Regions from separate parts of the Paenibacillus sp. 10L310 genome, predicted to be linked through region 2. Evidence: riboswitches for the same ligand, from Rfam matches in the RefSeq annotation. Region 2 holds a riboswitch; the other holds the start of a gene.
The links. Region 2 has a riboswitch for ZMP and ZTP ahead of AC1DE7_RS01735 (DJ-1/PfpI family protein). Riboswitches for the same ligand answer to the same signal wherever they lie in the genome.

Region 1 (15,806 bases), on a different contig from region 2:
CTGTCATCAGCACAAGGCGTTTGCCTTGGGCCCAATCAAGTACCGGGTGTGTGTAGTCCTCCCGTACAGTATATTGAAACACATCTGTTACCGTGTTGCCTGTGACGTACGTACTAGACTCCGATTTATTTTCTTTGGCAAGATTGGAAGAAGACCAATCCGTAGGCGCAAAGTGTAGATCAGCCAGTACTCCCGTCAGCTGACGGTTCATCTCTTCCGGATATGGAGACAGCTTGTTCCATGTCCGCAGCCCCGCTTCCACATGTCCTACCTGAATCTGTTGCAAGAATGCTGCATAGCTCGCTACAAAGGTAGTTAATGTATCCCCGTGAACCAGTACAATATCCGGCTTAGCTTCGGCTAACACTGGCTCCAGACCGCCAAGCACACGAATTGTGATTTCATTCAATGTCTGACGGTCCTTCATCACATCCAGATCATAATCGGGATGAATGTCGAAAACTTCAAGTACCTGATCCAACATCTGGCGATGCTGCGCAGTTACGCAAACAATAGATTCAATAGACTCAGGGTGTTTCTGCAATTCCAAAATAAGCGGAGCCATCTTGATGGCTTCCGGACGCACCCCGAAGATCGTCATGACTTTAATTTTGTTGGACATTCGAGCAAAGCCCCTTTTCTACTCCGCATGCAATATGCTTATTTAGTGCCGTATAGACGGTCTCCTGCATCTCCAAGCCCTGGAACGATATAACCATGATCATCCAGACGATCGTCCAATGCTGCTACATAGATGTCCACATCGGGATGTGCATCTTGCACAGCTTTTACGCCTTCCGGTGCTGCAACCAGGTTCATCATTTTGATTTGGGTACAGCCACGTTTTTTGAGCACGTCAATAGCCGCAATTGCCGAACCACCCGTTGCCAGCATCGGATCAATTACAATCAATTGACGCTCTGTTACATCTGTAGGCAGTTTGGTGTAGTATTCTACCGGTTGCAGTGTTTCCGGGTCACGGAACAGACCCACATGTCCAACTTTTGCCGCTGGCAACAATTTCACAACGCCATCCAGCATTCCGAGTCCTGCGCGCAGAATCGGCACCAGTCCGAGCATACGTCCAGAGATGACTTTACCTTGTGTTGCAGCTACAGGTGTCTGTACATCAATCGTTTCCAGTTCAACATCTCTTGTAATCTCATAAGCCATCAACGTTGCTACTTCATCCACCAATTCACGAAAATCTTTCGTATTCGTACGCATGTCGCGTATAAACGTCAGTTTGTGTTGAATCAAAGGGTGATCACATATTACTAATTTTCCCATCTAATTTGTCCCTCCGGTAAGTTCTTCATGTTCAGCATTTCCAAATATACCTAGCCACCATTCATGGGCTCGATAAATCCTGTATATTATATCATCACCAACAACGAATTACACCATCAAAGGGCACCCAATCATTACAGATTACCGAATCCTATAAAAAACAGGACCGGAAAATGATCCATCCGGTCCTGTTTTGCTCTTGCTGTTATGTCGTTGAGTATGTTCAAAAACGTGTAAACACTAATGATGCTCCGCAAACCGAATGACCTTCCGATCGCTGTTATCCCCAGATTTCTTTGATCCAATTATAATTGTTGAAATCTGGGGATAAAGGCGAGCGCTACGCTTCTTCAGGTTCTTTCGGTTTGCTCCGTCTGCGTGTGTACATTAAGAACACTCAAATACAAACAGCATGAGCAAAGTTTTTTAGTATTTAAGATCTGTATAGAGCGGGAATTGGTCTGTCAGTGCAGTCACTTCTGCACGGGCTTCATCCAGCTTCGCTGTATCTTTTGGATTTTTCAGCGTTTTAGCAATGATCTTACCGATGGCTACCATCGCTTCTTCGTTCATGCCACGGGAAGTTGCAGCAGGTGTACCAATTCGAATACCACTCGTTACAAACGGGCTTGTAGGGTCGAATGGAATGGCATTTTTGTTCACGGTAATACCGATGGAATCAAGCACATGCTCAGCTTCCTTACCTGTGATGTTCACACTGCGTGTGTCGATCAGCATCAAGTGGTTATCTGTACCACCGGATACGATGTTCAGTCCTTCAGCGATCAGTGTTTCAGCCAGAACCTGTGCGTTTTTCACAACATTCTCAGCATACGTTTTGAACGATGGTTGCAAAGCTTCACCGAATGCTACTGCTTTGGAAGCGATCACGTGCATCAGAGGTCCACCTTGGGAACCAGGGAATACGGCTTTATCAATCGCTGCTGCCCACGCTTTGCGGCACAGAATCATACCACCACGAGGTCCACGCAGCGTTTTGTGTGTAGTTGTTGTTACGAAATGCGCATGTGGAACCGGGTTTGGATGCAAACCCGCAGCAACCAGTCCTGCGATGTGAGCCATGTCCACCATGAACAAAGCGCCTACATCATTGGCGATGGAAGCCAGCTTTTCAAAATCAATGGTACGCGGATACGCACTTGCACCTGCAACGATCAGACGAGGGCGGTGTTTGAAAGCCGCTTTGCGTACTTCATCATAATCAATCAGGAATGTATCTTCCTGTACGCCGTATGCTACAAAGTTGTACAGCAAACCAGATGCGTTAACCGGGCTACCGTGTGTGAGGTGTCCACCATGGGCAAGGTTCATACCAAGTACAGTATCACCAGGTTTCAACGCTGCAAGATAAACTGCCATGTTCGCTTGTGCACCGGAGTGAGGTTGAACATTCACGTGTTCTGCTCCGAACAATTCTTTTGCACGATCACGCGCGATGTCTTCAACGATGTCCACATGCTCACAACCGCCATAGTAACGTTTGCCTGGATATCCTTCAGCGTACTTGTTGGTCAGAACAGATCCCATTGCTTCGATTACTGCTTCACTTACGATGTTCTCGGATGCGATCAGTTCGATGTTGTTCTGTTGACGTTTCAGTTCAAGATTCATCGCTTCCAGTACTGCCGGGTCATTCTTGCGCAATTGTTCCATGATTAAATTCCTCCCAGTTATAAGTGAAGTTATAAAGTGAAACTAATGTTTACACGAAAACTGCGAGTGCAACACCAATCTGAAGAAACGAAGTGGTCGCCTTTATCACCGGATTTCCCCTTTTAAATAGGGAATTAAAAAATCTGGGGATAACAGCGATCGGAAGATGGTGATGCAATCAAAGTCAGGAGTGTAACCCAATTAGTCTCGCTTTATATGTTAGTCACAAAATGTCGAATCTGGTTGTTCTTCCATACGATACACCGCGCGTTCGCCGCCAATCAACTTCGGACGGGTCAACGCTGTGGTTACACGAGCATCTCCAACATAGCGAAGCGCTGTACGATAGGGTACGGCTACATGCCGGAGATGCATCCCAATCATCGTCTCCCCAATGTCCAGTCCCGCATGGGCCTGCACATGTTCAGCCAGGCATGGATCGGTCAGCGAACGATATGCTGCGGATGCCATTGAACCTCCGGCCTTGGGCACGGGTACTGCACCAACCTCGGTCAATCCAAGTCGAGTAAGCACAGAACGTTCCATTACCAGCGCACGGTTCAGATGCTCACAACATTGGAATACCGTGTCAAAACCGAACTCTTCCTGCACCTCGCGTATACCCGCAAGAAGCTGCTGCGCCACTTCAATGGCACCACTCGTACCAATCCGAGCGCCTGCGACTTCACTTGTGCTTGTACCGATCACAACGATCTGTCCAGGCCCAAGCTGTCCGGCAAGCGCCAGTTCATGCAGAATAGACGCGGTCTGTTCCTGCAATCCGGGTTGTTCCGAATCTAACTCTATAGTCATCCTATTATCGCCTCCCGATAAAATCATGCCCGCTGTCTCTTGGTTGTCCTTCGTATTCTTGCACGGCATCTCAGGTACTATTATAGCGAATAATCAGATGAAAGACGAAAAAAAGAGCAGTCTGCGGGTAACGCAGAATTGCTCTTTTGCCCAGGCGACCGGCCGTTTGTTCCGGTGCTCCATCGTGGTTATGCCCACTTCGTCGCCAGTTACACCGGATCCCTGTTTTCCCCTTCATCATAAAACAACCCGCGGCTAAAATCAACGGTTAATTTACATCACGTGTCCTATTTCTATAACCTGCCTCGCAGGATCAGAGTTATCCAAGCTTATCCAAAAGCCGGTCCAATGCCGTCCGAATCTCAGCTGCAGCTATATTGTAATCATCACGACTTCCCCCAAACGGATCGGAGATGTCGAAACTTGGAATTCGTTGTCTAATCTCAATGGCTCGCTCACGCTCCGATGCCAGGATCTCTTGGCCAAGGGCACGTTTCATCTCAAGCGTTGCAAACAGGCTGTCCAACTCCTGAACATCACTTAATACCTGTTCATCATCCTCCACATATTCTTTCAATGTATAGGTTTTGTGGACTGAATCGGGAAAAACCTGCATGACATGCTGCTTATGACTACGTGTTAATGTAAGAACCAGATCGGCCCAACCTACCAGGTTAGAGCTAAGCTGTGTGGAATGAGGTGGACCTTCAACGTTATGATCTCTCAAAACCGCTTCAGCGTGTCGGGAGATCGGCATACCCGACGTTGCTGCCACACCTGCGGAGCGAACCTCTACCTGAATGCCACGCTCCGATGCCAATTTTCGCAAAAGCCCCTCTGCCATGGGGCTGCGGCACGTATTTCCTGTACATACGAATAAAATATGTTTCATTGTGTTAGCCTCCCCATTTTACATATGATGCGAATGATATGATATCTCAAGTTTTATTCTAAAATATAAACAAAAGTCCAAACGCAAGCAAGATTGCGCCACCAATAGCTTCGCCGTAATCTCCGAGATTCTGGCTCACCCGACGGCCTAATAGCAGCCCCATAACCGACATCACCCCGCCACAAACGCCGAAAGCAAGTACGGTTAAGATCAGATCACTGCTAAACATCCCTAAGGAAACGCCAACGGAGAATGAATCCACACTTACGCTGAGGGAGAACAAAACAACGCCGAGCAGGGAACGGTGGTCCACCAGCTTTGTATCGCCTTCACGGAATGCATTCAGAATCATATGAGCACCCAGCAAAACAAGCAATCCACCTGCCGCATACGTCGTAATGTCACCGAGCAGGGAACTGACGTATTTGCCCATATACATGCCGATGAGCGGCATGATGATATGAAATAGCGCCGTTACAATACTGATTCGCAATACATCCCGCAGCCGAATGCCCTTCATGCCAATTCCGATCCCGAGTGAGAACGCATCGAGGCCAAGCGCAATAGCCATGATCAAAATGGTTACCAACTGCCCTACATGGACAGACACATCCCACATCCCCATACCCCCAAGTCACGTAAAGGTTCTTGTACACGATATGCGGACAAGGACCTAAACATGACCGATGAAAGGCAAACGGCGACGGATCTCTGGTCAGATGCTGGCTTTATAGAATCTTGATTTTGTTTTGGAAAAAGAGTGATTACTCTCCTGACTGTATGATCAGGAGAGGTTATAAGGGGCGCTGGTTGCCAACTTGTATGAGTTGGTTCCCCGCAGCCTTGAGCAGCCGATTCATGACGGCTGCTCCCAGCCCTTCGCGTGAGCAGGCTTCAGCCACAATATATGTGGCGCCTTGCTCATCGCAGCTGCGCAGCGCGGCGTATAGCCGGCGCGCTGCTTCTTCCAGCTCGCTGGCGTCGCCCAGCGAGAACACGGCATCGGCGCGGTACTGCTCCGCGTGCTCGGCGAACGCCAGCACAGCGGTGCGCTCTCCGCGCTGCGCCGCCTCTGCGAGGGCGGCGCTAATCCAGGCCGCCACCGCTGCGGGCGGCCCCTCCACCACGCACAGCGCCCCTGCGGGTGCGTAGTGCGTGTACTTCATGCCCGGCGAGCGCGGCGCCGGGCTACCCACGCCATCGGCCCCCTCCGCGAGTAGCGCGGGGTCCGTGGCGACACGGGCGGCAACGGCGGACAGTTGTTCCGCCGTAATGCCGCCAGGGCGCAGGATGGTGACGGTACCGTCGTCACCGACCTGCACCACCGTGGACTCGACGCCCACCCCGGTGGGGCCGCCGTCCACAATGCCGCCGATGCGGCCATCCAGATCCTCGCGCACATGAGACGCGAGTGTCGGGCTTGGCCGCCCGGAGCGGTTGGCGCTTGGCGCAGCTACAGGGCATGCCGCCGCCGCGATTAACTGCAAGGCCACCGGATGGTCCGGCATGCGCACGGCCACCGTGTCCAGACCGGCGGTGACACGCGGGGACACCGCACCCGGCCTAACCGGCAGCACCAGCGTCAGTGGTCCCGGCCAGAAGGCCGCCATCAGCGCTTCCGCCGTTTCGTTCACTTCCGTGACCAGCGTATCCAACTGGTCACGGTGCGCGATATGCACAATCAGTGGATTGTCGGAAGGTCGGCCTTTGGCGACAAATACAGCCTCCACGGCTGCTGTGCTACGCGCATCAGCACCCAAGCCATAGACCGTCTCGGTCGGAAAGGCCACCGTCTGACCGAGACGAATGCAGGCTGCGGCAGCCTGCAAGTCGGCGAGCGCCTGTTGATCGGCGCTCCCCTTTTTCACATCCAATAATTCAATATTACCCAATCCGTGATCGTTCTCAGCGCTCACCAAGACGCGTACATCCCACATCTCAGTGACCAGCTCTCCCGGAGCTTTCATATCACGTTCTTCTCTACCATCCCTCATCTCAGAGGTGTGTTGCACTGGTTCGTTTTCTCTGCTCATATATCATCATTCCTAAACTTCAAGTAGGTTAGTTCATATCCATATTCAATATAAGTAATTATAACATACCTGTCCCAACTCGGATGCCCTTCATACTTCGCCCGGAAATTCACCACTAATTCATATCAAAAGGGCAGCTCCCTGAATCGAAGTTGCCCTTTACCATAGTATAAATACGTTGTTATGCGAACAATCCAGTTACCCAACTCCACAGTTTCACAGCCATATCCCACAGAAAGAATCTCGCTTCCGGTGTGTCTCCCTGCACAGATGCTTCTGCATCTCCTGGTTCAGCCGCTGCGGCTGATACCGTTGAAGGTTTCTCCAGTGCATCCCCAGTCCCTGCATCAATGAAGCACAGCGGCGGGAACAACACACACCACCAGTTCTGACCTTTGCCTTCGCCCAGCGTAATCCGAACCGCTTCATAATCTCCGGCAGGATACACAGTGCCACCATATAGTTTGGTCGGGAACGGAACGGAACCCAGCTCCACCTGATACTCATAATTTAAACCGCGACTGGCCAACTCTTCTCCTACTCTATTCTCAATCTCGGACAAATGCTCACGAATAACCTTGCGCGCTTCATCCAGACTTTGCGGATTCTCCAGTTCGGCTACCCACTCGCCCATCTGAGCAACGACAGCATCCCGAATCTCGCGTTTCACCAATTGATCTCCCGGTGCATCCGAGTTTGCTAGAATACGCAAGCGAATCGATTGTTCTGGAATTGCTGTGGCCGCCACAGCTGCATCCGTTTTCTGACCTTCCCACATCATGATAATCATCATAAGACATACAATAATAAGTCCAATTTGCTTTACAATTCTTCTGCTCATTCCGTTCTCCCCCTCGGCTCTCTGATCACGCTACCTGCAACTCTCTCATGTCTATCAGTATGCCCGGTAGAGACGGAAGTAAACCTAGCATTTGCAATAAATCTACTAGAAGTTGTTCAAAAAGTCCGCTTTGATTACGAAGAATGCCCAGCTGCATCATCAACGTCGAATATGAAATTCAGCCGAAATAAGCGGGAGCCTTACGGAGTATGTTTACCAAAGAACCATTTTGATTGCTCACGTAGTTTATCCTACGCTCCACTACTCCATTTCTAGCCTCATCCCATCTTCTCGGTACTGAAAACCCAACTTTTTGAACACGTACTACTAGAATGTGTGGTTAAACCCAGGCAAGTTATACGATGACAAAATGTCAGCGTCCAAAAAGCCTTGAAGACTGTACTGGCTGACCCTAGGCGAATGACTCTCGCGAGTGACCAGTCGATGTTCTAAAGAACCGAGGACGTCTTATTTGCCCTTCAGGCATTCTTTTGAAATTGTAAGGAACATGAGGCACGTTATTCCCCAAAGTTATCTGATCAACATGCTACAGAAGGCTGTTTATGTTGATATAACGTGTCTCAGATTCATTAGCTTTCTCCGGACACTTCAAATCCCCGAATAAGATGTGTGTGGTTCGTTAGCTCCTAGCACCACCTAACTCTTAACTCCTAACAGCTGGCACCTGAAGCTCCACACAATGCTCAACACTCTATTTCCAACTCTTTCAGGTTCGCCTCAGCCTACAGCAGGCTCGAAGACACCTATGCATTACTTCTTTCATCTCTCATTCACACTTTCTCACCCATCATGTTAAAAAGGCTGATCCGCACCTGGTTACAGGGCAAATCAACCTCTTCATTCCTATAAACGATCACGTTATACGTCCCACCGCTTTACCTTTCACCTACACCGACTCAACAGTTACACAGCACTTTTTTCTTTCTTGAGCATATTCCATAAACGTTCCGACAACCGGGGTTGCTGCTCTCCCATCAGAAGTTCATCCTCCTCTTCTTGCCCGTACAACTTAATGCTCATGACTACACCGATGCAAGCCATATTTATAAGCAAAGAGGTGCCGCCGTAACTGATGAACGGTAACGTAATACCTGTGAGTGGCATCAGTCCGAGGAACGCCCCCACGTTCTCAAACACCTGATACAACAACATTCCGATAATACCTACAATGATGACGGGTCCCGCGCGATCTCTACATGCCAGAGCAATCAGCACCATGCGGTGGATCAGGATAAAGTACAACAGAATCAGTACGGATGCACCAACAAACCCAAACTCCTCTGCGATCACAACAAAAATGGAATCAGAATACGTATAGGGGACTCGTCCACTCTGAACGGATGTTCCTTGCAAATAACCTTTGCCGATGATGCCCCCAGAACCGATGGCTAAACCTGCATTTTTCGTATGCCAGGAAGCCTTTGAGGTAGCCTTTTCCGGTACAAGCCAGGGATCAATCCGCTCCGCCCAATGCTCACGTTTTATCTTTTCAAGAAAAGTGAAAACTTCACCATGGTAGAAGGTATAGGCTTTGACAAAACCAAAGAACGCCACTCCCACAATCGCCAGTGCAATCAATGCGTGCTTCAGCCTCATATTTCCGATCCAGAATACCGCAGCCAAAATCACCACATACCCCAGCGCATTCCCCAAATCATTCTGAGCCATAACAAGGGCAAACGGAATAAACGCCCAACAGCCAATCGGCACAATATCTCTCCAAAATTTCAGCGTGCCTCGTTGTCTCTTCACGATCAAATGGGCGAGAAACAGAATCAGAATCATCTTGAACAACTCTGCCGGTTGAAAAGAAAAGTTTTCGCCCAGCTTCAGCCAACCGTTGGCGTTATTGATTGAACTTCCCAGGACATTGGCCAGGATCAGCAATATAATTCCCAAGCCATACAAATAAAACGCATATTTCACGTATAACTTGTAATTCACAAGCCCGATCACAAGCACCGCAATGAACCCGGCCACATAGAAATACATCGTTTTGACATGATGATTCGCCAGGTTGGCATCTGTCTGCGTTCCGCTATAAATCGCAAATACACTAATAATCATGAGCAACAGCATTACAAAAAGAATCACACCGTCCATCTTTTTCAACATTCTCAACATGACTCTGTCCATCCCCCTGAAATCTAGCATTCTATGATTTCCAATTGAACTCAATATTACCATTGTATATAATTGGATAATAAAATGGAAATCAGGGTCGTTTCAGGTTAAAAAACGAACTATTCAACGGCCTGAATTACGCCGTAAAAACAATAAAAACCCCAAAACATCCACCCAATGTAACTTGGGTTGGTCTGTTCCAGGGTTCTATAGTTATCTAGCTTATATACATAAATCTGACGTGCTATTTCACGGTTTGACTCAGAAACGTTATTGCTCCTGCTGGGATGGCTTGCGTCTTAGCAATTTCCTCACCAGATCCGTAATACTCGGTTGTTCCGCAGAGCCAAGAATATCCTCATTCTCTTCCGTGTGGACCTTAATACTCATCACAAGACCCATGCTGATCATGTTGATCATAATGGAGGTACCACCCGAACTGATAAACGGCAGCGTAATTCCTGTCAACGGCATCAGACCAATGAATGGACCAATATTAACAAAGATCTGGTAAAGCAGCATCGCTATGATCCCAACAATGAGATAAGGCCCCGCGCGATCCTTACACTCCAGTGCAATCAGCACCAGCCTGTGAATCAGGATAAAGTACAGGAGAAGCAGTACCGAGGCACCGATGAAACCAAATTCTTCCCCAATCTGCACAAAGATGGAGTCAGCATAGGCCAGCGGCACCCGATTCGACTGAATCGTTGTGCCTTCCATATAACCTTTGCCTGTAATCCCACCAGAACCAATCGCAAGCTTTGCATTATACGTCTGCCAGAGTACATCTCTTGAGGTCAGCTCTGGTACAAGCCAAGGGTCAAAACGATCCGCCCAGTGCGAACGTCCAATGTCATTCAGAAATTTAACAATCTCATCATGGTAATGAATATACGCCTGTGTACCACCGATAAAAGCAGCCACTGCGATCATAAAGCCAATGAGGGCATGCGTAAATTTAATGTTACCAATCCACAGTAAGCCCACAAGAATGACTACATAGCTTAATGCATTTCCCAAGTCATTTTGAAGCAATACGAGTAGTAACGGCGGCAGAACACAGAGCGAAATCGGAATAACGTCACGTCCAAAATAGAGCGGACGGTTCTTCTTTCGGGCCAAAAAGGCCGATAAAAACACAATCAGGCATAACTTGAACAATTCAGCAGGTTGCAAACTGACCCCGAAGATGGACAGCCAACCTTTTGCACCATAATACTCCTTACCAAAGAACATAACGAATATGAGCAGGAGCATCCCCACGCCATAGATATATAAATAATTTTTGATTATGAATTTATAGTTGATCATCGACATCCCAAAAAAGACTACGAAGCCCAAAATATAAAAGATCACTGCGCTTTTCGGGAGTCCCTCCAGCTTTGGACGACCAAACGTTGTACTGTAAATCGATAAAATACTGATACCCATCAGAATAACGAGTATAAAGACAATAGAATAGTCTATCTTTTTAAATTTGTGCAGCATGTAATTATGTTCCCCCAAGCATTCAGAAATCTTCGGTATATCTCATTGTAGAGGATTTCACGGCAAAAAGAAAACCCGCAGAACCTTACATTTTCGTCACCTGTTCCGAAGTACGAACACCCAGGACATGCCGCTCGATTCCGGCAAGGTCCGGTACAATGATAATTTCCGGCCAATGTCCCGCCGTTTCAAGCAAAGCTGCAATGTCGCGAGCCTGCCCTTCGCCTAGCTCAAAACCAATGATCTGCGGCGGCGCAGGCAACAGCGCCAACTGCTCCAGCATGATACGGTACGGTGCAAGCCCGTCCGGACCGCCGTCCAATGCCATGCGCGGCTCATGATCGCGCACCTCTTGCTGTAACCCGGCGATATCAGCCGCCGGGATGTATGGCGGGTTGGACACCAGGATGTCCACCCGTGCCTCGGCGAACGGGGCCAGCAGATCGCCTTCACGGAAGTCGATCTGTACCCCGTTCGCGGCCGCGTTCCGCGCGGCCACTTGCAGGGCAGCCGACGAGAGATCCCCGGCGCCAACCTGCCAGCGCGGGCGCAGTGAAGCCATCGTCACCGCGATGGCGCCACTGCCCGTGCCGATATCGATGGCGAGCGGAGCGCCGTCGGGAAACACGCGGTCGGCTTCGCGTAGCACAGCCTCGACCAACAGCTCGGTCTCCGGCCGCGGAATCAGCACGGCCGGCGTGACCTCGAACGGCAGCCCATAAAATTCCTGGTTGCCGATAATGTATTGCGCCGGCTCACCCGCAGCCTTGCGCGTGACGGCGTCCTCCCAGCTGCTGCGATGCTCGCTGGGAAAAGGCTCCGGCTGCATCATGTAATACGCGGCGCCATAAACGCCGAGTACATGTTCCAACAGCAGCCGGGCATTGTTTTGCGGCTCGTACACGCCGCACTTCTCCAAAAAAGAGGAAGCCTCCACGAAGGCTTCCCGACAGCTCTGTTCCGGCGTCATGACAAACTGCGCGCGGGTCACAGATTATTCTCCTCTATCCATCAACTCGGTCTGCTGAGCAATCGTCAGTGCAGACAAGATATCTTCAATCTCCCCGTTCATGATCTGATCCAGCTTGTGCATCGTCAGGCCGATACGGTGATCCGTCACACGGCTTTGCGGGAAGTTGTACGTACGAATACGCTCACTGCGGTCGCCCGTTCCCACTTTGCTCTTCCGCTCAACAGAGATCTTTGCTTCCTCTTCCATACGTTTCATATCGAAGATACGTGTACGCAGAACCTGCAACGCTTTTTCCTTGTTGGAGTTCTGTGATTTTCCATCCTGACATGTCGCCACGATTCCCGTTGGAACGTGCGTTACCCGTACTGCGGATTTCGTGGTATTAACCGATTGTCCACCGGCACCACTGGAACAGAACGTATCAACACGGATGTCTTTGTCATGAATTTCAATATCAAAATCTTCGGCTTCAGGCATAACCGCAACCGTTGAAGTTGACGTATGAATACGTCCGCCTGACTCAGTTGTTGGAATACGCTGCACACGGTGTGCGCCGCTTTCGTATTTCATTTTGCTATAAGCGCCGCGTCCGTTGATCAGGAAAACAACCTCTTTGAACCCACCGAGATCATTTGTGTTAACGTCCATCAGCTCTACACGCCAGCCTTGTGCATCTGCATAACGTGTGTACATCCGATACAGATCTGCTGCAAACAACGCTGCCTCATCTCCACCAGCTGCTCCGCGAATCTCAACAATAACGTTTTTGTCGTCATTCGGATCTTTTGGCAACATAAGCACACGAATCAATTCGTCCAGTTCCTTCTGGCGAGTGCTCAGTTCGTCAATTTCCATTTTGACCATTTCGCGCATCTCATCATCCAGTTTCTCACCCTGCATTTCCTTCGCAGCTTCGAGATCCTGACTTACCTGTTTGTATTCATTGTACGCTTCATAAGTCGGTTGCAGATCGGATTGTTCTTTGGAGTATTCCCGCAACTTTTTGTTGTCACTTGCCACATCCGGGTCACACAAAAGCTCGCTCAACTTGTCATAACGGTCGGCTAACGCCTGTAATTTATCCAACATGTATAGTCACCTCACACATTATTTTGTCCATGCAAATATCGTTTTTAATAATTATTTCGGTTTCATTATTCATAACATCTATAATCTATATTCCACAACGCACAGGATTCTCACCGAATCCCCTGACCGCAGCATGTATTCACATTCCTGTATGATCGACGTATAACATCGCTACAACGTCATCAAATCCTTTACTTTTAAAGTGAAATCAAGAAATCGCGTACCCTGTATGAAACTCGCTTAAGCTCATCTGTTACAGCGCGAATTTTAACGTGGTATACGACTCTTAATTATAGCATATTCTTATGGTTCTGAATAGTAACTGTTCCGCATGCGGATGAACTAATTTTCAGTTCTGCAAAATACAAAATGAAATTATTGTTCGATGTTGTTCCGAAATGTAAAATAAACAAAAGCCACGATGCGCTAACATCGTGACTTCTCTAAACAAAGGCCGGTGGGCGACCACGGCGAATTTCAATCAAACGAATGAAAAACCACCGGATTGCAAGGCGACCAACCTAATCCCGGTGGTTTTTCTTGTTCCTCATCTGCAAAACTCTAAGTCAAAGACCCCACGAACTTCACGAGAAGGTCGCAGGGTCATGTTATTAAATCTACATATAAAGGTGTAACAACCTATACGTTGAAACGGAAGTGCATAACGTCACCGTCATTTACAACGTACTCTTTACCCTCAAGACGAAGTTGTCCGCGCTCTTTGGCACCGTTCATGGAACCCGCTGCAACCAGATCGTCATAAGAAACAACTTCTGCACGGATGAATCCACGTTCGAAGTCGGTGTGAATGACTCCCGCTGCGCCAGGCGCTTTGGTACCTTTACGGATTGTCCACGCACGAACTTCCTGCACACCTGCTGTGAAGTATGTGTACAGACCGAGCAATTTGTAAGCCGCTTTGATCAACAGGTTCAGACCGGAATCCTCGATACCGAGTTCTTCCAGGAACATTTGTTTATCTTCGCCTTCCAGCTCAGAAATCTCTTCTTCAACCTTTGCACTGATCGGCACCACTTCTGCGTTTTCAGCAGCTGCGAATTCTCTTACTTTTTGCACGTAAGCATTGTTCGCCACGTCGCCGATTTCGTCCTCAGCTACATTGGCTGCGTACAGAACAGGCTTCAGGGTAAGCAAGTGCAGATCGCGCACGATCAGAAGCTCATCATCCGTAAGTTCCATGCTGCGTGCCGGCTTGTCATCGTACAGAACAGCCTTCACTCTCTCCAATATTTCTACTTCTTGAGAGGCAGTCTTGTTGCCGCCCTTCATGTTTTTCTTGGAGCGATCGATTTTCTTCTCAACACTCTCGATATCGGCCAGGATCAGCTCCAGATTGATTGTCTGGATGTCGCTTACCGGGTCAATTTTGCCATCGACGTGTGTAATGTTCTCATCTACAAAGCAACGTACCACGTGTACAATCGCATCTACTTCACGGATGTGGGCAAGGAACTTGTTACCCAGACCTTCGCCTTTGCTCGCACCGCGAACAAGACCAGCGATATCTACAAACTCAAACGCCGTTGGTACTGTTTTCTTAGGTACAACGAGTTCTGTCAGTTTGTCCAAACGCTCATCTGGTACTTCAACGATCCCCACGTTAGGGTCAATTGTACAGAACGGATAGTTTGCCGATTCGGCACCTGCTTGTGTAATTGCGTTAAACAACGTAGATTTTCCGACGTTCGGAAGCCCTACAATTCCTGCTTTCAAAGCCATGTATATGACAACTCCTCATTGATTACTTGTTCGGTATGGATAATCCTATACATTATATATGACAAACCTCAAGGCATCAAGGAACTTCGCCAATTCGACTAGAGTCCCATACGCTTCCCGAAATCCCCGGTTACTGCGGATAATTCGTTTTGCGCAGATCTTAAGTTTGGCCTAGATTATCCGTTTTTAGATTTACCCTCTGATTTCCTTGTACATCGTCAGGTCCGTTACCTCATATCCCATCTTGCGATACAGGCTGCTCGCCCGCACATTATGTCCAAACACATGCAAACCAATGCGATCCACGCCAAGACTCAAGGCGATCTGTTCAAGCGCCTGCATTGTCTCTGTTCCGTATCCCTTACCGCGGTGTGCTTCTTCAACCACAATATCCAGCAAAAAGGCATCTTTTCCACGACGATTATCCGTGATGTTAAACCAGATATACCCTACATTGCCGTCCACAGGATGCACCAGATTGTAGAGATACGCTCCGGGTGTGTCCAAGCCTTCTGGCAGATAACGTTCATAAGATTCCTCCGCCAGTTGCTGTGCCTCTTCCTCCGCCCAGGTACCTGCTTCTACTTTTTCTTCTGCAAAATCCTTAATCGATCGAATGCGAAAACTCGCATAATCTTCCTGATTCATTGGAGAAAGTTCCAAGTTATTCCCCTCCTTATTAAGAGTGATCTTAATTATGTATGATCTCCGTGCAATCTTTTTTTTGCACTACTATATCGTATTGTATCCTGTTCTCTCGCTTAGCGCATGAAGTTATTCTGATGATACGGTTTTCAATTTTTATATTTATCCATTTTAATCAAA
Region 2 (15,806 bases):
TGTTTGTTGAATAAAAGAGGAACTCAATATCATTGGTGCTGCGAGGCTGATGTTAAGACTCTGACTTATCTCTGCCGCACTGCATTGATCGATAGGTTTTAGAGGCTCCAGCATCGCTGCATTATTAATGAGTCCAATGAATTCAGCTTCCTGAGAAGGTATTTGGTCCAATATGCGTGTAATCAAATCATCGATCCCATTCAGGTCGGCAAGATCATACTGAACATGGCGGTAACGCCCGCTCCATTCCTCGCTTGATTCCAACAGATCCGAACCCCCGCGTGAAATACCGTAAACGTAATCCCCCTTAGCCAATAATAACTCTGCAAGTTGTAAACCGATCCCTTTGGATGTGCCTGTAATAATAAAGTGTCTTTTTCCTGTTTCTGTTCCCATTCCGATACCACTCCTCCTCTATTTTCAATGCATGTTTATTTCACTATTCTTACGAGTTTTTCTTTCTCCACAACGTGGCCCAGAGAAAAGGTACACCAAAATACGGTTCATGTTGCTCCAGCGACTTCATTGCACGGAACTCCACACATTCAAAGCCATCTTCCAGCATGTAGCGAAGCTTCTCCTCCGTGAACGCAAGACCACCGCGCATCGACTTCTCTTGATACACCTGCCAATCATTCATAACGATCTCAGGCCCACCAATATCGCCAAAACCAGGAGCAAAACAAGTCATTCCAAAGTATCCTCCAGGCCGGAGTGCATTGTGGATCATCTCTATGTAGGGAATGCGCTGATGTGGCAACAGATGGTGCAGACAACCCGAGTCGTAGACAAGATCATATTCTTGCTCTGGGGATAATTCGAACACAGATCGACATTCAAAATGCACGTCCAGTTGCTCCTCTGCCGCCCTCTCTTTAGCCCAAGCAATAGCTGTCTCCGAAAGATCATAAGCATCTACCTGATATCCTTGGCGGGTTAAATACAACGCATTTCTGCCCGGGCCACACCCCAGTTCCAGTGCCTTGCCGCCGCTCAGCACACCTTCGTTCACATGCGCTACCAGATTCTCATCCGGTTTGTTTGGGAAAAAGGGGATTGGTCTGTTCCGATCCTCATAGAAAGGTTCCCAAAACTGCTTGGCAGATCTGAAATCCGCATCGAGCATATCATATAGATCCTGTACACTTTTAATCGTCTTTTCCACAACCACATTCCTCCTTAACTGCTCCATTCAAACCTTCATTTTCGATTATTCATTCCTCGGCATTTTCGTTAAATCAGCCACACTCTATTATAACATTTTTACCCAGTAGTTCTCTATTTTTCTTGCGTTTTTCTACTCCAAAACATAAGCTTTTTCCCAACAAAAAAACGACCGACATGAATGTCGATCGTTTTTTTGTTGGGGTTTTGTGTTGTAACTTACTTCGCCCGTTCCAAAACTGCAAAGTAATTCCCTTCGTTATCAGCAAAGTTGAAGACACGCCCCGTTGGCATCTCGACAATCTCTCCCACCGTTACATGTTTACCAGCCAAGTCGGCATATAACTGATCCAGATTTTCGGTGAAGAACATTAACGAAGGTGTGCCCAGATTTACACCCGCCGACATCCGTTCAACGAACTCTTTGTCATGGAGTATAATGCTTGTCTGCGAGTCTGCGGTAGGCGCAATCTCAATCCATCTCATGCCCTCGTCAAGGTTTACTTCATCCACAATGTGGAATCCTGCAACTTCCGTCCAAAATGCCAGTGATTCATCCTGATTGTTGACATACAACATAATCTGGCCGACTTTGCTAAACATGCATCATTCACTCCTCTGATCATCTAATCTCTTAACATCCTGCTTATCATTCCTCAAATTCCAATAGAGTATAACATGCAGGACAGCTTTTTGATCATCTTTCTTTGCAAGTCCATGCAACTTAAACTGAAGTACACTTTTATGCTTCCACTTCAATTAGTTTTTTGAAGTTTCCTTATAATGTTTTAACAAGTGAAAGTCTATGAAACCCCGAGGTATAATAGTTCATATCAACACCTTCTTTTTGAAAATTCATTCGTTCATAAAATAGGAGCGCTGCTTCATTTTCTTCATGATCAAGTGTGTAAAGCATGACATCACCACTGCCGAATTCAGCTATTTTTATACATATTTTTGTAATTAGTCCACGTGCTACTCCCTGTCGAAGGTGTGATTTGCATGTAACAACGCCAACGATTTCATATCGGTTAACAGTAGGATGAAAGATATAACCAGCATGACCTATGACAACATCTGCTTCGTCAACCATGACATAATAAGCACTGATACGTTCATCCGTCATTTTTAAAAATAAATCCCAGCGCGCAGGATACTGATCGCGTATAAACGAAGGGAATTGAAAATCATGATCCGTCATCATTTTCAGCACTGCTGGTTGATCAATCGCTTGAAAAAGGCGAATAGTCATCTTTTTATCCCCTACCCTTAGTGTGCATGTAGACATCTTTTAAGTTACCAGCTTCATAATATGGATACTCTAGTTTTTGTTGAACTTGAAGGACGATCTCCGTAGACGTTAACATTTCGACCAAGTATAGTCCCAGGTCAATGGAAGCCGTAACCCCCGCACCCGTTACCGTATTACCATCACGCACTACACGCGCTGAGATCACTTCTGCACAATAAGGATTCAATAAATCATAAGCAGATGAGTTGGTAGTAGCCCTTTTTCCATTCAGGAAACCTGCTGCCTCCAACAGTAAAGCCCCGGTACAAATAGATGTTTTATATGTGACATTTTCTGCCGTTCGGACCCATCGCATAAAATCCTCATCAAATCGAAGCGTTCTAGTTGATAATCCACCAGGAAAAAATACTAGGTCAAAATCCCCTAGATGAGGTAATACTGCATCGGATTTCATTTTCAGCCCACGGTCATCCGAAATTTCCTCCTTATCTGCGCAGAATGTCCATGATACGTTTTCCTTTGCTTTCAGAATCGCTAGCCAAGTCACAGCTTCATAAAATCCAGCTAAATCCATGCTTGTCATTCCATCAAATAAAACAAACGCCATTTTCATTGCCGCCACCAGTCCTTTCGTTCCCTGAATAATAAATAAAGTGTTTGATCAAAAGATCAAACACTTTGCCCAGGCGTACGGCATATAATATATGTGCTCCCTCGTGGTTCACTCCACGTTTACGCCAGTCACACATAACAGATATTTACAACTAATATACATGACATCTTTCATATTGTATATATTATGAAATTATTGCGTGGCTTTTAACTTCTTCGTAAGATAAAGTACAACATCGTCGTCCATAATCGTTTCTTCACCCGGCTGAATGTAATGATCATGTTTGTGTACACCGTGACCGTCTGGTATGTACCCGCGATGGGCATATAGAACTTGCGCTTTGCCATAATCGGAAAACACACCTACACCAATGCCTGCTACATCCGTTCGTTCCAGAATAACTTCCTCTGCTCGGTCCATCAACCGTGAACCAATACCTTGGCGCTGGAACTTCATTAGTACATTAAAATCGTTAATTTCGGGAATGCCTTGTTCCCTGAAAGACGGGTAGCTGGAATTCCACAATACATTCACGTATCCGGCAAATTCTCCATTCAACTCGGCTACCAAGGTTACGCGTTCCCCATTCTGTTGTTCAGCCAAGTAATGAAGATACTGCTCAGGGGATCTCCCCCAACCCTGCTCCTGAAACGCCTTTGATATGATTACAGGATCGTTCTCATTTAATAGTCTGATATGTACACTCATTGATGAATCCTCCTTAAAAGATATTTCTAATAGCTATATTCCCAATCTATCCCGAAGCGATGTGATGTGAGCAACATGGTGTTTGCCGTGCCAAGCATACATGCCCAGATTGTAATCCAGTCTTGTCGTTTCTTCCGATGAGGGATGATAAAATTGTTTGGCATAATCTGCATCTGTCAGCGCGTTTAACAGAAACACCCAACGACGATGGAGGGCATCCAGAATCTGAAGCGAGAATTCGACATCCAGGTCTCTTGAATCACTCAGTTCAGCCCAGCGCTCTTCATAATAAGGCCGAATCGTTGGTGTATCCTCTGTCAGTGCCAACTTGAAACGAATCATACTGTTCATATGGCTGTCTGCCATGTGGTGAATAACCTGTTTGAGCATCCATCCACCTTCTCGATACGGCAGACTTAATTGCTCTTCACTCAGTCCCTTTACCGCTTCTCGTGCGCGTTCAGGCAACTCAGCAATGTCCTGAATCCACTTCTCCCGTTGTGCCAAAGTAACTTCACCCGTGTGTACAAATGGTCCTATCGGAAATCTTTCATCCATCCATTATTCCTCCTTGTTTATATGATTCAAATAACTTTAAGCAGGATCTACAGGGCATATTCCATAAGCCAACAGTCTCGCATCTGTCCTTCGTGCTGCTCATGTTTCTCCAACAGCTTAATCTTTTGGAAACCACATTTCTCATAACAGGATATCGCTCGCAAGTTCCAGGATTGAGGGTCCATAACCACTTTACGGGCTTGTTTTTCATTAATCAGATAAGCCAGCATGGATTGCATCAACTGTGTACCAATGCCTTTATTCCAGTATTCTACCTCACCAATAAACTGATCCGTTCCATAGATGATCTCATCCGTGTCTCCATAACCATACTCCGTTCGTTCTTCTTCCTCAAGCTCATAGAACTGAATGTATCCAATCGGATGTCCTCCATACTCAACGATACAACGAGTAGCACCATCTTTCTGATTGTAAAAATGCTCTCTCACCTGTTCCAGATCATGCGGCCGATCACGCCCTTCATAGTATTGAAGAACTTCCGGGTCTGACAGCCACTTCACCAGATGTTGTTCATCTTCTGTGTCCAAGAAACGTACAGTGATTTCATTCGATTCATATACATTCATCATTCTGATTACTCCTTATTGATCTCCAGATTCTCACTCGTAACCCAACTCAGATCCTTCCCTAACAAATGCTCGTTGTGAACATAATACACCACGGGATTCTCAAGCGGCTGAGTCGTTCCATCCAAAGATCTGAGCGTTAACCGCAACTTGTAGCTCCCTATCTCATCAGGTATCGCAAATCCTATCAGATTATCAGCTGATTTCATGGTCTTCCCCTGCGCCTTTAGATACTTTTCCAAAATGACTTGATCAAGATAGGAGCTGCCAACAGACGAAGGCATGTACCACGCTTCATCTTGTTCTTCAGTGAATGTGACCCCTTCCCATCCAGGGACAACGGGATACACCATATGTTGATCCTTGTCTTCTCTTTTTCGCGTTATCTCTAACTCTACCTCAACTACATCCGTATCAATCTGCCTGATTGTGCCTGCCATCACAACATCCTGGGCACTCACACTTGGAATAACATAGCTGTATATGAGCAGAGTCACCAAGAGAATTATCGCTATTCCCGTAATCCAAAATATTGTACTTTTACGCATCTGTCTGATCCTCCCCTCTGGTTAATCATACTTCTGGAGTAGCTTCTTCTCAGTTAAAGATTGAGTTAACCTATCCAACTCAGGGGATGCCGTCCAATCACTGGATGTATTCAATCCATGCTTGATGGTATGTATCGCGCTATGTGCAGACATGTATATATTATGGTGGATTCCAGGTTGGACAATGATGTGCTCTCCTGCACGCATCACTCGAATCGAAAACATCTGATCGTCTCCATAACTGGCATACGCAATCCATCCGGTTTGCACCACATAAAACTCCGTTAGATTGATATGTACATGACTGTTTTGCCATGCTCCGTGGGAAGAAGCAACGGTTCTACAATAATAACTGCCATCCTCGGCTATCATTTTATATTTCTGTTCCCCGTTAGCCATCTGCTCAAAGCTGGTTTTAACACCCGTTTCACCATATTTCTGTTCTGAAAATTCTGTGTTCAATCGGCTTCACCTCCTGACAAAAATTCCCTTTATTTAAACATTCGACATGGGTACGTCGATTCTCCTGTTTGGATATACGATATATCTTTTCTAAAATATGAAACGCTTCTCTTCCAGCTTCCGTATTAAGGTCGAAGCCGTATGTATCCCATATAATAAACCATCTGATCTGGAGGTAAAGCGCATGTCATTTTTCAAGAAAATGTTAGCCAGTGTAGGTGTTGGAGCAGCCAAAGTAAATACGGAATTGCATACACCAGAGGTCACGCCTGGAGGAATCATCTCGGGGGTTGTGTACATTGAAGGTGGAGATGTGGAACAGAACGTAGATCGAATCTATCTTTCAATCAAAACCCATTACATACGGGAGCACGATGATCGTAAAGTAAAAGAAACAGCCGTCATAGCCAAATATCTGCTCACCGAAGGTTTCACCTTACAGCCTGGAGCCAAATTGGAGAAAGACTTTTCATTTGACCTCCCAGAAAATCTGCCAATTACACTGCATCGTGCAGAGGTATGGGTGGAGACGGGCCTCGATATTTCAAGTGCTGTAGACCCCTCAGACCGGGACAGACTGCAGGTTGTTCCCAGCAAAGACATGAACACCGTGCTCGATGCAATTGATATCCTTGGTTTCAAACTGCGTGAAGTGACCAATGACTATGCACCAAAGCTGGGTGGCAATCTGCCATTTGTGCAGGAATTTGAATTTGTACCAACAAACAAATTCCGTGGGCATCTGGATGAGTTGGAAGTGCTGTTCTATCCGATGGGCGATTCGCTGGAGCTGCTATTACAGATCGACCGCCGCGCTCGTGGACTCAGTGGAATATTCTCCGAAGCGATGGGAACGGATGAGAGCTTCGTCCGCCTGCATCTGTATGAAAGACATCTGGAGCGGGGTGCGCATTCTGTCGCTCAAGGACTGGAAGAAGTCATATCCAAACATATTTAATCAATAGTTTGTGTAAACGAATAAAAACCGTCCTTTATCAGACAAATCTGATGAAGGACGGTTTTTCCCTTTCGAAAAGGGGATCAGAAAAATCTGGGGTTAACAGCGATCGGAAGGTTATTCTGTCATCGGAGTGTCAGTCGAATTATCCTTAGTGAACTTATATATTAATACGCTTCGGTACTTTTTAGACTCAACGTTTCACATACAAGTTGGGCAAAGGCATCGAAGCTGCCACAGGAGCGCAGGCTTTCCAACTTCTCCTCCTGCCGGATCAATTCTACAAACAGATCATAGATCCCCATCGCCTGTTCGTAATCCTCTTTGCAGATAGATAACATAAATACAGCATGTACTTCATTCTCCTCATCCCACGGAATCGGCTTCTCGAGCAGACATACCGATACGGTCGTACGAGTTGAACTCAGCTCCATGGGATGCGGAATCGCCATACCTCTTCCAAGCGCGGTTGAAGCCATCTTTTCCCGCTCCTGCACAGCTGGCCAGAATTGCTCCGTCACGATTCCCTTCTCCAACAGCGCTCCGCTCATCTCAGCCATAAGTGTCATTTTGTCAGGCTGATCGGACCGAAACATGAACAACGCTGGATCAAAGTAACGCAGTAGCGTCATTTCCTCCTGCTCATCACTAGTTCGCACCAGATGAGTGATCGTTGCCATGTCTCGTTCCGATGGAATCGCAGCAATGACAGCTGACGGCTTGCCTTTGGACTCCCGTAACCGGATCGTGGAAATGACCAAATCTTCGGGCACACTCCCCATCTCCTCGTACTCCCGTAGCGAAACTACACGTGAGACCTCCAGCTCTGCAAATAAAGAACGCAATCTGGATTCAAGAATACGAGCTGTGCCGTATCCTGACCCACAGACGAGTAATACGGATTTCCGTTTGCGATGAGGAATCTGGTATTTACGTTCCAATGCTGCACCAATATGAAGAGCCAGGTAACCAATCTCACTGTCATTGATTTCATGAGGTACGTATGTCTGTAGCTGTTTCACTGCACTTATCGTAATCTCATAGGCGAGTGGATAATATTTACGTATATGTCCCAGCAGTGGATTCCGCATATTCATGCCATGTTCCAGGCGAGTAATCATGGGCTTCAGATGGGCATACAGATCATTTGGCAAGCGTTCATCATCCCGCAGATCATAGGTGTACCGATCATAGATATGACCCAGCATCTGCTGTACAGCAACATATAACGGGTCACTTCGAAGTCCATTCCAATCGGTAGTGGTCATTTTTTTGCTAACAATATGCAACAGCAGATAATCTCGCTCTCCAACTGGACAGTGAATGGAATATAACAACTCCAGATCCTGAATAATCTGCTGTGCAAGTTGCTGATCCTGAACATTGGCCTCCACTTTCTCGAATTGCTCCAGTTCATGTCCCTGCTTAATACGTAGTACCATAACAGCCAGATGCGTAATCAAATCTTTCAGTGCCACATCTGCAATACGAACATCCTGTTGGCCTACATGGCGAATGACGATCTCGCGGATGTGCGCGGGTTCGATTGGATACAACAAACGTTCCTGTGCCACGGTCATTCCTTCGGGGCCCAGTTCTTCATCTCGCGAATCGGCGTACTCGGCAAGGCAATAGCGGAACCTGTGCTCGTCCCCGACAACTTTCACACCATGTCCTGGCTTGATCTGAAGCTGAAGCTGGTAGTTCTCCAGAATCTGACGAATGATTTTCAGATCATTGTTCATCGTTGCACGGCTTATATACAGCTGATCAGCGAGGTCTTCCATCTTGATATGACCCGTTTCACCAAGCAGCTTGAACAATTCATACCGGATACGCTCATCAGGCGATCCAGGTACTGGCGCACCTTTTTGCCGATCATCCTTCCGTTCCTCCAACAGCTCAGTATACCGCTTCGCATCATGCACACGAATGGAATAACCCCGCCCACGCTTGGATTCCAGGCTCCCACCATGCCCAGCAAGGATATGATCCAACTTCTTCAGATCATCCCGAATGGTACGCACCGTAACCTCTAGTCTGTCTGCAAGTGCTTGGCTCGTCCAGGCCTGTTCCTGCCCTTCACCATGAATGAGGTGGAACAGCTTTTTCAACCGTTTAGTTGGAAAAATCATACCGATATCCGACCTCCCTTCTGATCAGGATTGTGTCAAACTAAAGTTCAGCGTATATGGATACAAGTACCGTCATTAATTTGCAATGTTCGAGTTCCGGCAAACGAACGACCTCTTCTCCCTCGGTTAACCTCTGCTGAGGCTCCAGGGGTTGTTCACCAAGAGATACACGCTCTGCATGTACAGGTTGATTAAAGTGTATGTTCACGTTTGCAGACTGCGCCAAATATGGATTGAAGACACGTACAATGTAACCCTCACTCTGCTCTGCTTTCTTGAAACTGCTTAACACCACGTTGGAATCGTCGCTGAACGACATGAGGCTGTAGTCTGTATCAAGAACACGTTCCTCATCGCGGAAAGCAAAGATCAGACGTCCGTTCAAAAAGTCGCATTGCTGATAACTGCTGATCGGTGTCAAATATTCACGTGCAGTCCGAGCTACATTCGCTTCGTCGAACCCGGAAACCTGGATATGCAGGCCGAAGGTAAAGGAGAGCTCGCCGAGCAATTGCGCGTCAGGTGTTGTCACAATTTTCTCACCGGAGGCCCGTCCGGGACGATACAAGAGATTTTCCTTACCCATGAAACCGAAAGTACGGAACAAGGTCAGGGCAATGGTATCCATTTGCTCGCCAATAATCTCGTATTCACGTACACCTTCCGTCAACACAGCCATACCATGGGAACCGTTGTTCAACCCAGCATAACTCTGCATCGCTTCAATGGTGATCGGTTTCTCCTGCCATTGTTCGCGCTCCCATACGTCCACTTCTGGCAATGAGGTTGGACGAGCAATCACACCGAAAGGCTGGTCTGCAATGGATAGGGCGGAAGCAATTCCTGTATCAAAAAGGACACGCAGACGGTGGCTGAACACCTCATTCTGCACCTGAACCTGGAAACGGATCAGATTCTCTCCTTTGCGAAGAGATATCTCCACTTGCATTGGCAATGCTCCCGACGTGATGCCTGCGGCGCGCTCTTCCAGATCGTAGGGGACATCCAGCGTGAAACGCAGGGATAGTGTCTGAGATACAGACGTTTGGGTGGTCGTTGCACTCATCTGGCTACCTGCCGAAGAAACAATCTGATCCCGCTCGGGAGGAGAATAATTGTAGGAATCTCCGTCATCCCCGTTATCTTCGAAGACCATTTGATCCGCATACACTTGGCCAGATCGCTTATCTGTAATTTGCAAGGTGCCGTTTGCTTGTAGCGCAATGCTGAAATGTTCATTTTCAATCGTGTCTCCGTTACGCCGCTCAATAACAGGTGTAGCGCCCTGACTGAAATCAAAAACAATCTGGGTGTAACCCATCGCCGGGACCTCTTGCAGTTCCACCAGCAATTTGGCGCGATATACGCGTTCTGGCAGATGCACTTTGCGACTTGGATTCAGGTCAATGTGTTGTCCAAGCACATAATCGGTCTGATCTGCTTTTTCTACAATGGTGTAATCCAGCTCGCGTCCCTTCGTATCCCGAATGACAAAGGATTCTTCCGGAATATAAGCTTCGATTTCGGTAACCCCACCTCGCACATACGGTAGCGTGTTGAACAGGGTGAACGCAAATGTCTCCTTCTGCTGTATCGTTGAAGCAATCATCCGCATATGCAGGTCGAGCAGATTGAGTGCGATATCATAGGCCTGTTTGTAACGAAACGCAACGTCCTGATTGGTTGTATCACTGTTACAACCACCGATGCTGTCATGTGCCGCATTCTCAAACAACAGCTTCCAGATATCCTCCACAATACGATGCGGGTAGTCATGTCCGAGAGAATGGCTAATCGCAAGTACAGGTTCTAGCGTGTTAGCAATCAGATTCTCAATTCGGTTATTCTGTTGCTTGAGATCTGCACGGGTGGAAAAAATGGACTTGTGAATCCGCATGTGCTTGGCTTCCATTAATTCACCCCGAAGTACAGGCAGATCCTGACTATCCGCTTCGATCTCCGCCAGAAAACGTTCCGGTTCATTCATCACATATTCGCGTTCTGTATCCAGTGCATTGAACCGTTTAATCAACTCCGGCAGATTCAATCGCACAGGCGCCTGATCAAACCCATTGGGGAAATAGATATGTTTGGTGGAGGCTTTGCGTTCCAGCGCACCAATCTGTTTCTCCAGATAAGGGACCAGACCTTCTTCATTTTCCGGAATGTTACCACCGTAGTAATACCCGAATGGCATCTGTACAGCAAATACACGACTGCCATCCGACCCTTCCCACGTAAACTCGGTATGTGGATTCGTATTATCCGAGACACCACGCCAGAACAGGAAACGTTCAATGCCAAACTCCCGATAGATCTGCGGCATCTGTGCCGATTGTCCAAATGCATCCGGAACATAACCAACCTTCATCGCATGTCCGTACTTTTGTGCTGTTTTCATACCATAATACAGGTTTCGGACCATGGATTCACTGGAAATAACCAATTGATCCGTCTGTGTATACCAGGGTCCCGTCATCAGTCGTTTGGCAGAAACCAGTTGGCGGATCCGTTCCTCATCTTCGGGACACCAGCGGATGTAATCATCCAGCAGCGAGCCCTGTGCATCCAACAGGTAATAATGGAATCCATCGATATTCTCCAGTGCATCCAATACTTCCTTGACGTGTTTGACGAGATACACTTTGGAACGGGAGGTCGTAAAATACCATTCCCGATCCCAGTGTGTATGTGGAATCACATGTACTTTGGTACGCTTGCTCTCACTCATATCTCTATATCCCTCCAGGTGCTTTTTAAAGGTTGTTCAAGATACTGAAAACCGATCTTTTTGAACATGTACTTTTAGTCAAAAACGAGTTCGATTTCTTCCCCGTTTTTCTTCACTGAAGCTTCCTGAGTCTTGGCAGGCTGTTTCTCTTCTTCATCGCGGAAGTTCACCAACATGGTGCCACCCGCCACGATCAGTGCGCCGACAATGCCTCCGGCAAGGTACGCGATTGGGGTACCTACTGACACAGCTCCATATAATCCGCCAATTGGTGGCATGATGATATGTGCTCCCAGCAGTGCAGTCAAGGCAGCGCCCGTTGCACAGGCAAACATGTTGACCAGAATCATTTTGGCAGGGTTACGCAGTGTGAACGGAATTGCACCTTCCGTGATACCGATCACACCCATAATCACTGCACCTTTTCCCGCTTCCTGATAGGTTTTGGAAAAACGTTTCTTCATCAGCAATGTTGCCAAACCATAACCAAGCGGCGGAATGCAGATGGCAATATTAATGAAAATATTCGGCAGATAGACACCGGACAGGAACAGGGCATTTCCTGCCATCCATGCCGCTTTGTTGACGGGTCCGCCGAGATCGAATCCAATCATTGCCCCCAGAATAATGGCAAGCACAACCGTATTGGTTCCGCTCTGGCTCATGTTTTGAACCCAAGCAATGAGATACTCATTCAGCGCGCCCAGCGGGCCACCCAAAATGACTGCCATCAGAAATCCGGTTAAACCTACGGTAATCAGCGGTAAAATGATTAACGGTACCGAGCCAGCAGCCGGACCTGTAATCTTAACTTTGTTTTTGACCCATAAGGTGATGTATCCGGCAAAAAAACCGGAGATTAATGCGCCCAAGAAACCGGCATTGGTCTGCTGTGCCAGCACCCCGCCGATCAGACCTGCGGCCAGCGCAGGTTTGTCAGCAATGGAGTAGGCAATGTAACCGGACAGGACAATCGTCAATAGTCCGATGCCGCTCCATCCTACATTTTGCACGAGATATAAAATATGCAAGAATCCGCTTCCATCTTTGTACGGATCAAGATCAGTAATGCCCATTGATAGTGCGATAATTTTACAGATGGCAACGACCAGGGAACCCGCGATAATGACCGGCAGCAGATAGGAGATACCTGTCATTAGATGTGTTTTTGCTTCACCAAACCATTTTCTCATCGTACTCTCTCCTCATGTGGAAGGTGGGGTTAAGCTTGTGCGTTCACAGCCTCGACGGCTTTGGTTAATACCGCTTCTGCCTGACTTACGGCATGACCGATTTTGACACGTACGACTTTTTTGTCGCCAAACCGATCCATGTCTTTCACCGTTTGATCCGCTGCAATCAGTACAAAATTTGCTGCAGCAATATCTTCTTCCGTCAGCTTATTGACTTGTCCCATGGCTCCCTGCTGTTCCACTTTGATCTCATAACCCAGTTGTTGAGCTGCTTTTTCCAATGCTTTGGCGGCCATCGGGGTATGGGCGAGACCTGCGATACAAGACGTTACACCTACGATTTTCATTATGACACCATTCCTTCCGTATATTGATGAAGCAACGTATATACATCTTCCGGCTGCACCGCTTCTGCGATGGCCTCTTTGAATGAATCTTCCAGCAATAAGGTGGCAAGTGAAGAGATAATTTGCAGATGGGATACGTCTACATGACCTTTAGGCACAAGGATGGCAAAAATATATTTTACCGGCTTGCCGTCATGAGATTCCCAATCAATGGGCTCCCGCAATCGAATGACCATCACTGCCGGACGTGTTACAACTTCACTCTGGGTATGGGGAATTGCAAAGTGATCCTGAAGTCCGGTGGAGTAGACACGTTCGCGTTCCCACAGATCAGCCGCAAGTTGTGCACGGTTTGTAGTGATGCTGTAACGCTCTGCCTCCGCAGATATAAAATCAAATACATCCTCTTTACTATGCAATGTCTGATCGAGATAAATCTGATTGGTTGTAATCATGATCTCTGTCTCTCCTCCTCTCTCTATCCAAAACGATAAGCGCTTACAAGATCATTGTAACGGATTCTTCCTTGACCTTGGATCTAGAAAATTTCCCCTTCGAAGCGGAAAAACATTAGCCATAGTAAAAACCCTGAGTCTAATGGACTCAGGGCAATTGCAAATGAAATTCAATTGGTATGCTGCAAAGGCAGCGTAAGTAAGTACAGAACATGGACTCTAAGCGGATAAAACATCAAGAACGCTGTGTCCAACGCTGCATTCCTGATCGAAGACCGTAATATGCGGCGGCTAGCAAAATAAATCCGGCAACAGCCATAATCATGGATGTTGTATCCCATTGAACACGGCTTCCAAAAGCAATCTTGGATTGCAATGGGGTAACAGAAGAAGCGGTGTTCGTAAGATCAGGTACATAATTCATGGTCATGATCATGCCTTGAACGACATTCCAAGCTACAAAACCGATGATGAATAACAAGGTAACCAAAAAGGATTCCAACGCTAATCGTTTGTTCATGATTGTCATTTTGCCTCCTCTTCCCACTCAATTAGACAAAGCGTGCTGCATCTCCTGTTTCAAACGTTCTTTATTTTCGTCCACATATTGATACAGCAGGTCAAAGCTTTCTTCGTTATCCGATTGCATGCTCAAATTCGCGGCTTCCAGTTCAATCTGCTGTAATACCTCATGAATCTGTTCCCCGTGTGTTTGCAGGCTTGTCGTGATGTCATCTTCGGACAGGCCATTCACATTATCTCGTAATTGCCCGTGCGTTACACCGCTTTCGGACAACATCTGCTCTATCTTCTTCAGGATCACGGCATCTGCATCATTGCCAATCCGCTCCATAGCTGTTATCGTCTCACCCAGATACTGTCCGCTGGAATTCTCAAGGAAACCGGTCATCCCGTTCATGGACAGCTCGGTATCCAGATCAATGATTAGAATGATATCTCTCAATACTTGCGGAAGTTCCGGCCCACTTTCTCGAATCGTCGAAAATTCAGCCCGATAAAGGTCCATGGCAACACTCCCCACCACTTCTTCACCTGACATCTCTTCAAGCTGATCAAATGGTAACAACTCCTGCAATTCTTCTTGTAACTTGTTCATCTTTCTCTGCCTCCTGTATCTCTCTGTCTAAATAGTTTGAACGTGTTTTTTACACTGGACCACTACGCGGTCAGAATAAACTTCCGATCGCTGTTATCCCCAGATTTTTTCAATCCCTTTATTAAAGGGTAAAATCCGGTGATAAAGGCGAAGTGTAAGCTTCCGAAGCAGCTTTCTTGCAGAAAGCTTTTAGCTCCGCTTCTTCAGTTTTTTTCTGCCCTCTCCGTTTCGTGTAAATTTCAAGTTCAACTACGCCGACACGTTATTACATCATATCAGAATACGCTATATAAGTTGAACTTATGGAAGTTTACATGTTCGTGCCGAAGTCATTTTACAGGGAATATCGTCAAGTTAACATGCACTTGACCTCTGGAAAATATTCCGCTGTTATGATCTTGGCATCACGAGTCTTGGGAGGGGTAATGATGCGCCTGGCCTTGTTCACAGACACCTATCTTCCGGAAACCAATGGTGTTGCTGGCACGCTCCACCGCTTGAGTAACCATCTGAACCGCAGAAGAATTGAACATCTGCTGTTTACTCCGAACTACGTCATTGAAGGAAGCCATGAGACTCAAGTCCGATCGGTTGCCAACATCCCTTTTTTTCTGTATCCCGAATGCCGCATTGCTCTACCCAACAGAGCAGACACGCACAAGCAGCTACAAACCTTTCAACCCGATCTGCTGCATATCGCCACGCCTTTTAATATGGGGTTGCTTGGTCTGAGGTATGCGCTCAAACACCATCTTCCCCATGTTGTCTCCTACCATACCCACTTCGATCGTTATCTCGAATACTACCGGTTGAAAAGTATGATTCCTCTCTACTGGAAATATATCCAGTGGTTCCACCGTGCCTGTGATGCAACCCTAACTCCATCGCAGGAAACGTTAAACACCCTGCAAACCCAAGGCATTCAGCGTCTGAAACTTTGGTCTCGCGGGATTGATTGCAACCTGTACTCCCCTGATA

Region 1: linked by a shared signal. The riboswitch ahead of AC1DE7_RS21445 (TIGR01440 family protein) and the one ahead of AC1DE7_RS01735 (DJ-1/PfpI family protein) in region 2 are both predicted to bind ZMP and ZTP.

The regions. Positions count from the first base shown of each region.
Region 1 covers NZ_JBFTKC010000011.1:76,822-92,627, forward strand. Annotated here, with positions in the region: gene wecB (non-hydrolyzing UDP-N-acetylglucosamine 2-epimerase) at 1-622, opposite strand, end outside; gene upp (uracil phosphoribosyltransferase) at 661-1,290, opposite strand; gene AC1DE7_RS21440 (serine hydroxymethyltransferase) at 1,717-2,964, opposite strand; gene AC1DE7_RS21445 (TIGR01440 family protein) at 3,184-3,777, opposite strand; ZMP/ZTP riboswitch at 3,919-4,000, opposite strand; gene AC1DE7_RS21450 (low molecular weight protein arginine phosphatase) at 4,097-4,669, opposite strand; gene AC1DE7_RS21455 (manganese efflux pump MntP) at 4,728-5,288, opposite strand; gene AC1DE7_RS21460 (L-threonylcarbamoyladenylate synthase) at 5,464-6,636, opposite strand; gene spoIIR (stage II sporulation protein R) at 6,884-7,543, opposite strand; gene AC1DE7_RS21470 (FtsW/RodA/SpoVE family cell cycle protein) at 8,468-9,688, opposite strand; gene AC1DE7_RS21475 (FtsW/RodA/SpoVE family cell cycle protein) at 9,959-11,179, opposite strand; gene prmC (peptide chain release factor N(5)-glutamine methyltransferase) at 11,265-12,149, opposite strand; gene prfA (peptide chain release factor 1) at 12,174-13,241, opposite strand; gene ychF (redox-regulated ATPase YchF) at 13,881-14,981, opposite strand; gene AC1DE7_RS21495 (GNAT family N-acetyltransferase) at 15,174-15,644, opposite strand.
Region 2 covers NZ_JBFTKC010000001.1:310,979-326,784, reverse strand. Annotated here, with positions in the region: gene AC1DE7_RS01755 (SDR family NAD(P)-dependent oxidoreductase) at 1-396, opposite strand, end outside; gene AC1DE7_RS01750 (class I SAM-dependent methyltransferase) at 446-1,192, opposite strand; gene AC1DE7_RS01745 (VOC family protein) at 1,384-1,767, opposite strand; gene AC1DE7_RS01740 (GNAT family N-acetyltransferase) at 1,943-2,416, opposite strand; gene AC1DE7_RS01735 (DJ-1/PfpI family protein) at 2,421-3,029, opposite strand; ZMP/ZTP riboswitch at 3,090-3,171, opposite strand; gene AC1DE7_RS01730 (GNAT family N-acetyltransferase) at 3,222-3,737, opposite strand; gene AC1DE7_RS01725 (YfiT family bacillithiol transferase) at 3,771-4,295, opposite strand; gene AC1DE7_RS01720 (GNAT family N-acetyltransferase) at 4,343-4,882, opposite strand; gene AC1DE7_RS01715 (hypothetical protein) at 4,891-5,430, opposite strand; gene AC1DE7_RS01710 (hypothetical protein) at 5,452-5,892, opposite strand; gene AC1DE7_RS01705 (sporulation protein) at 6,077-6,850, shown strand; gene AC1DE7_RS01700 (BglG family transcription antiterminator) at 7,018-8,985, opposite strand; gene mngB (mannosylglycerate hydrolase) at 9,026-11,716, opposite strand; gene AC1DE7_RS01690 (PTS fructose transporter subunit IIC) at 11,791-12,909, opposite strand; gene AC1DE7_RS01685 (PTS fructose transporter subunit IIB) at 12,939-13,256, opposite strand; gene AC1DE7_RS01680 (PTS sugar transporter subunit IIA) at 13,256-13,711, opposite strand; gene AC1DE7_RS01675 (hypothetical protein) at 13,947-14,231, opposite strand; gene AC1DE7_RS01670 (DMP19 family protein) at 14,259-14,828, opposite strand; gene AC1DE7_RS01665 (glycosyltransferase family 4 protein) at 15,257-15,806, shown strand, end outside.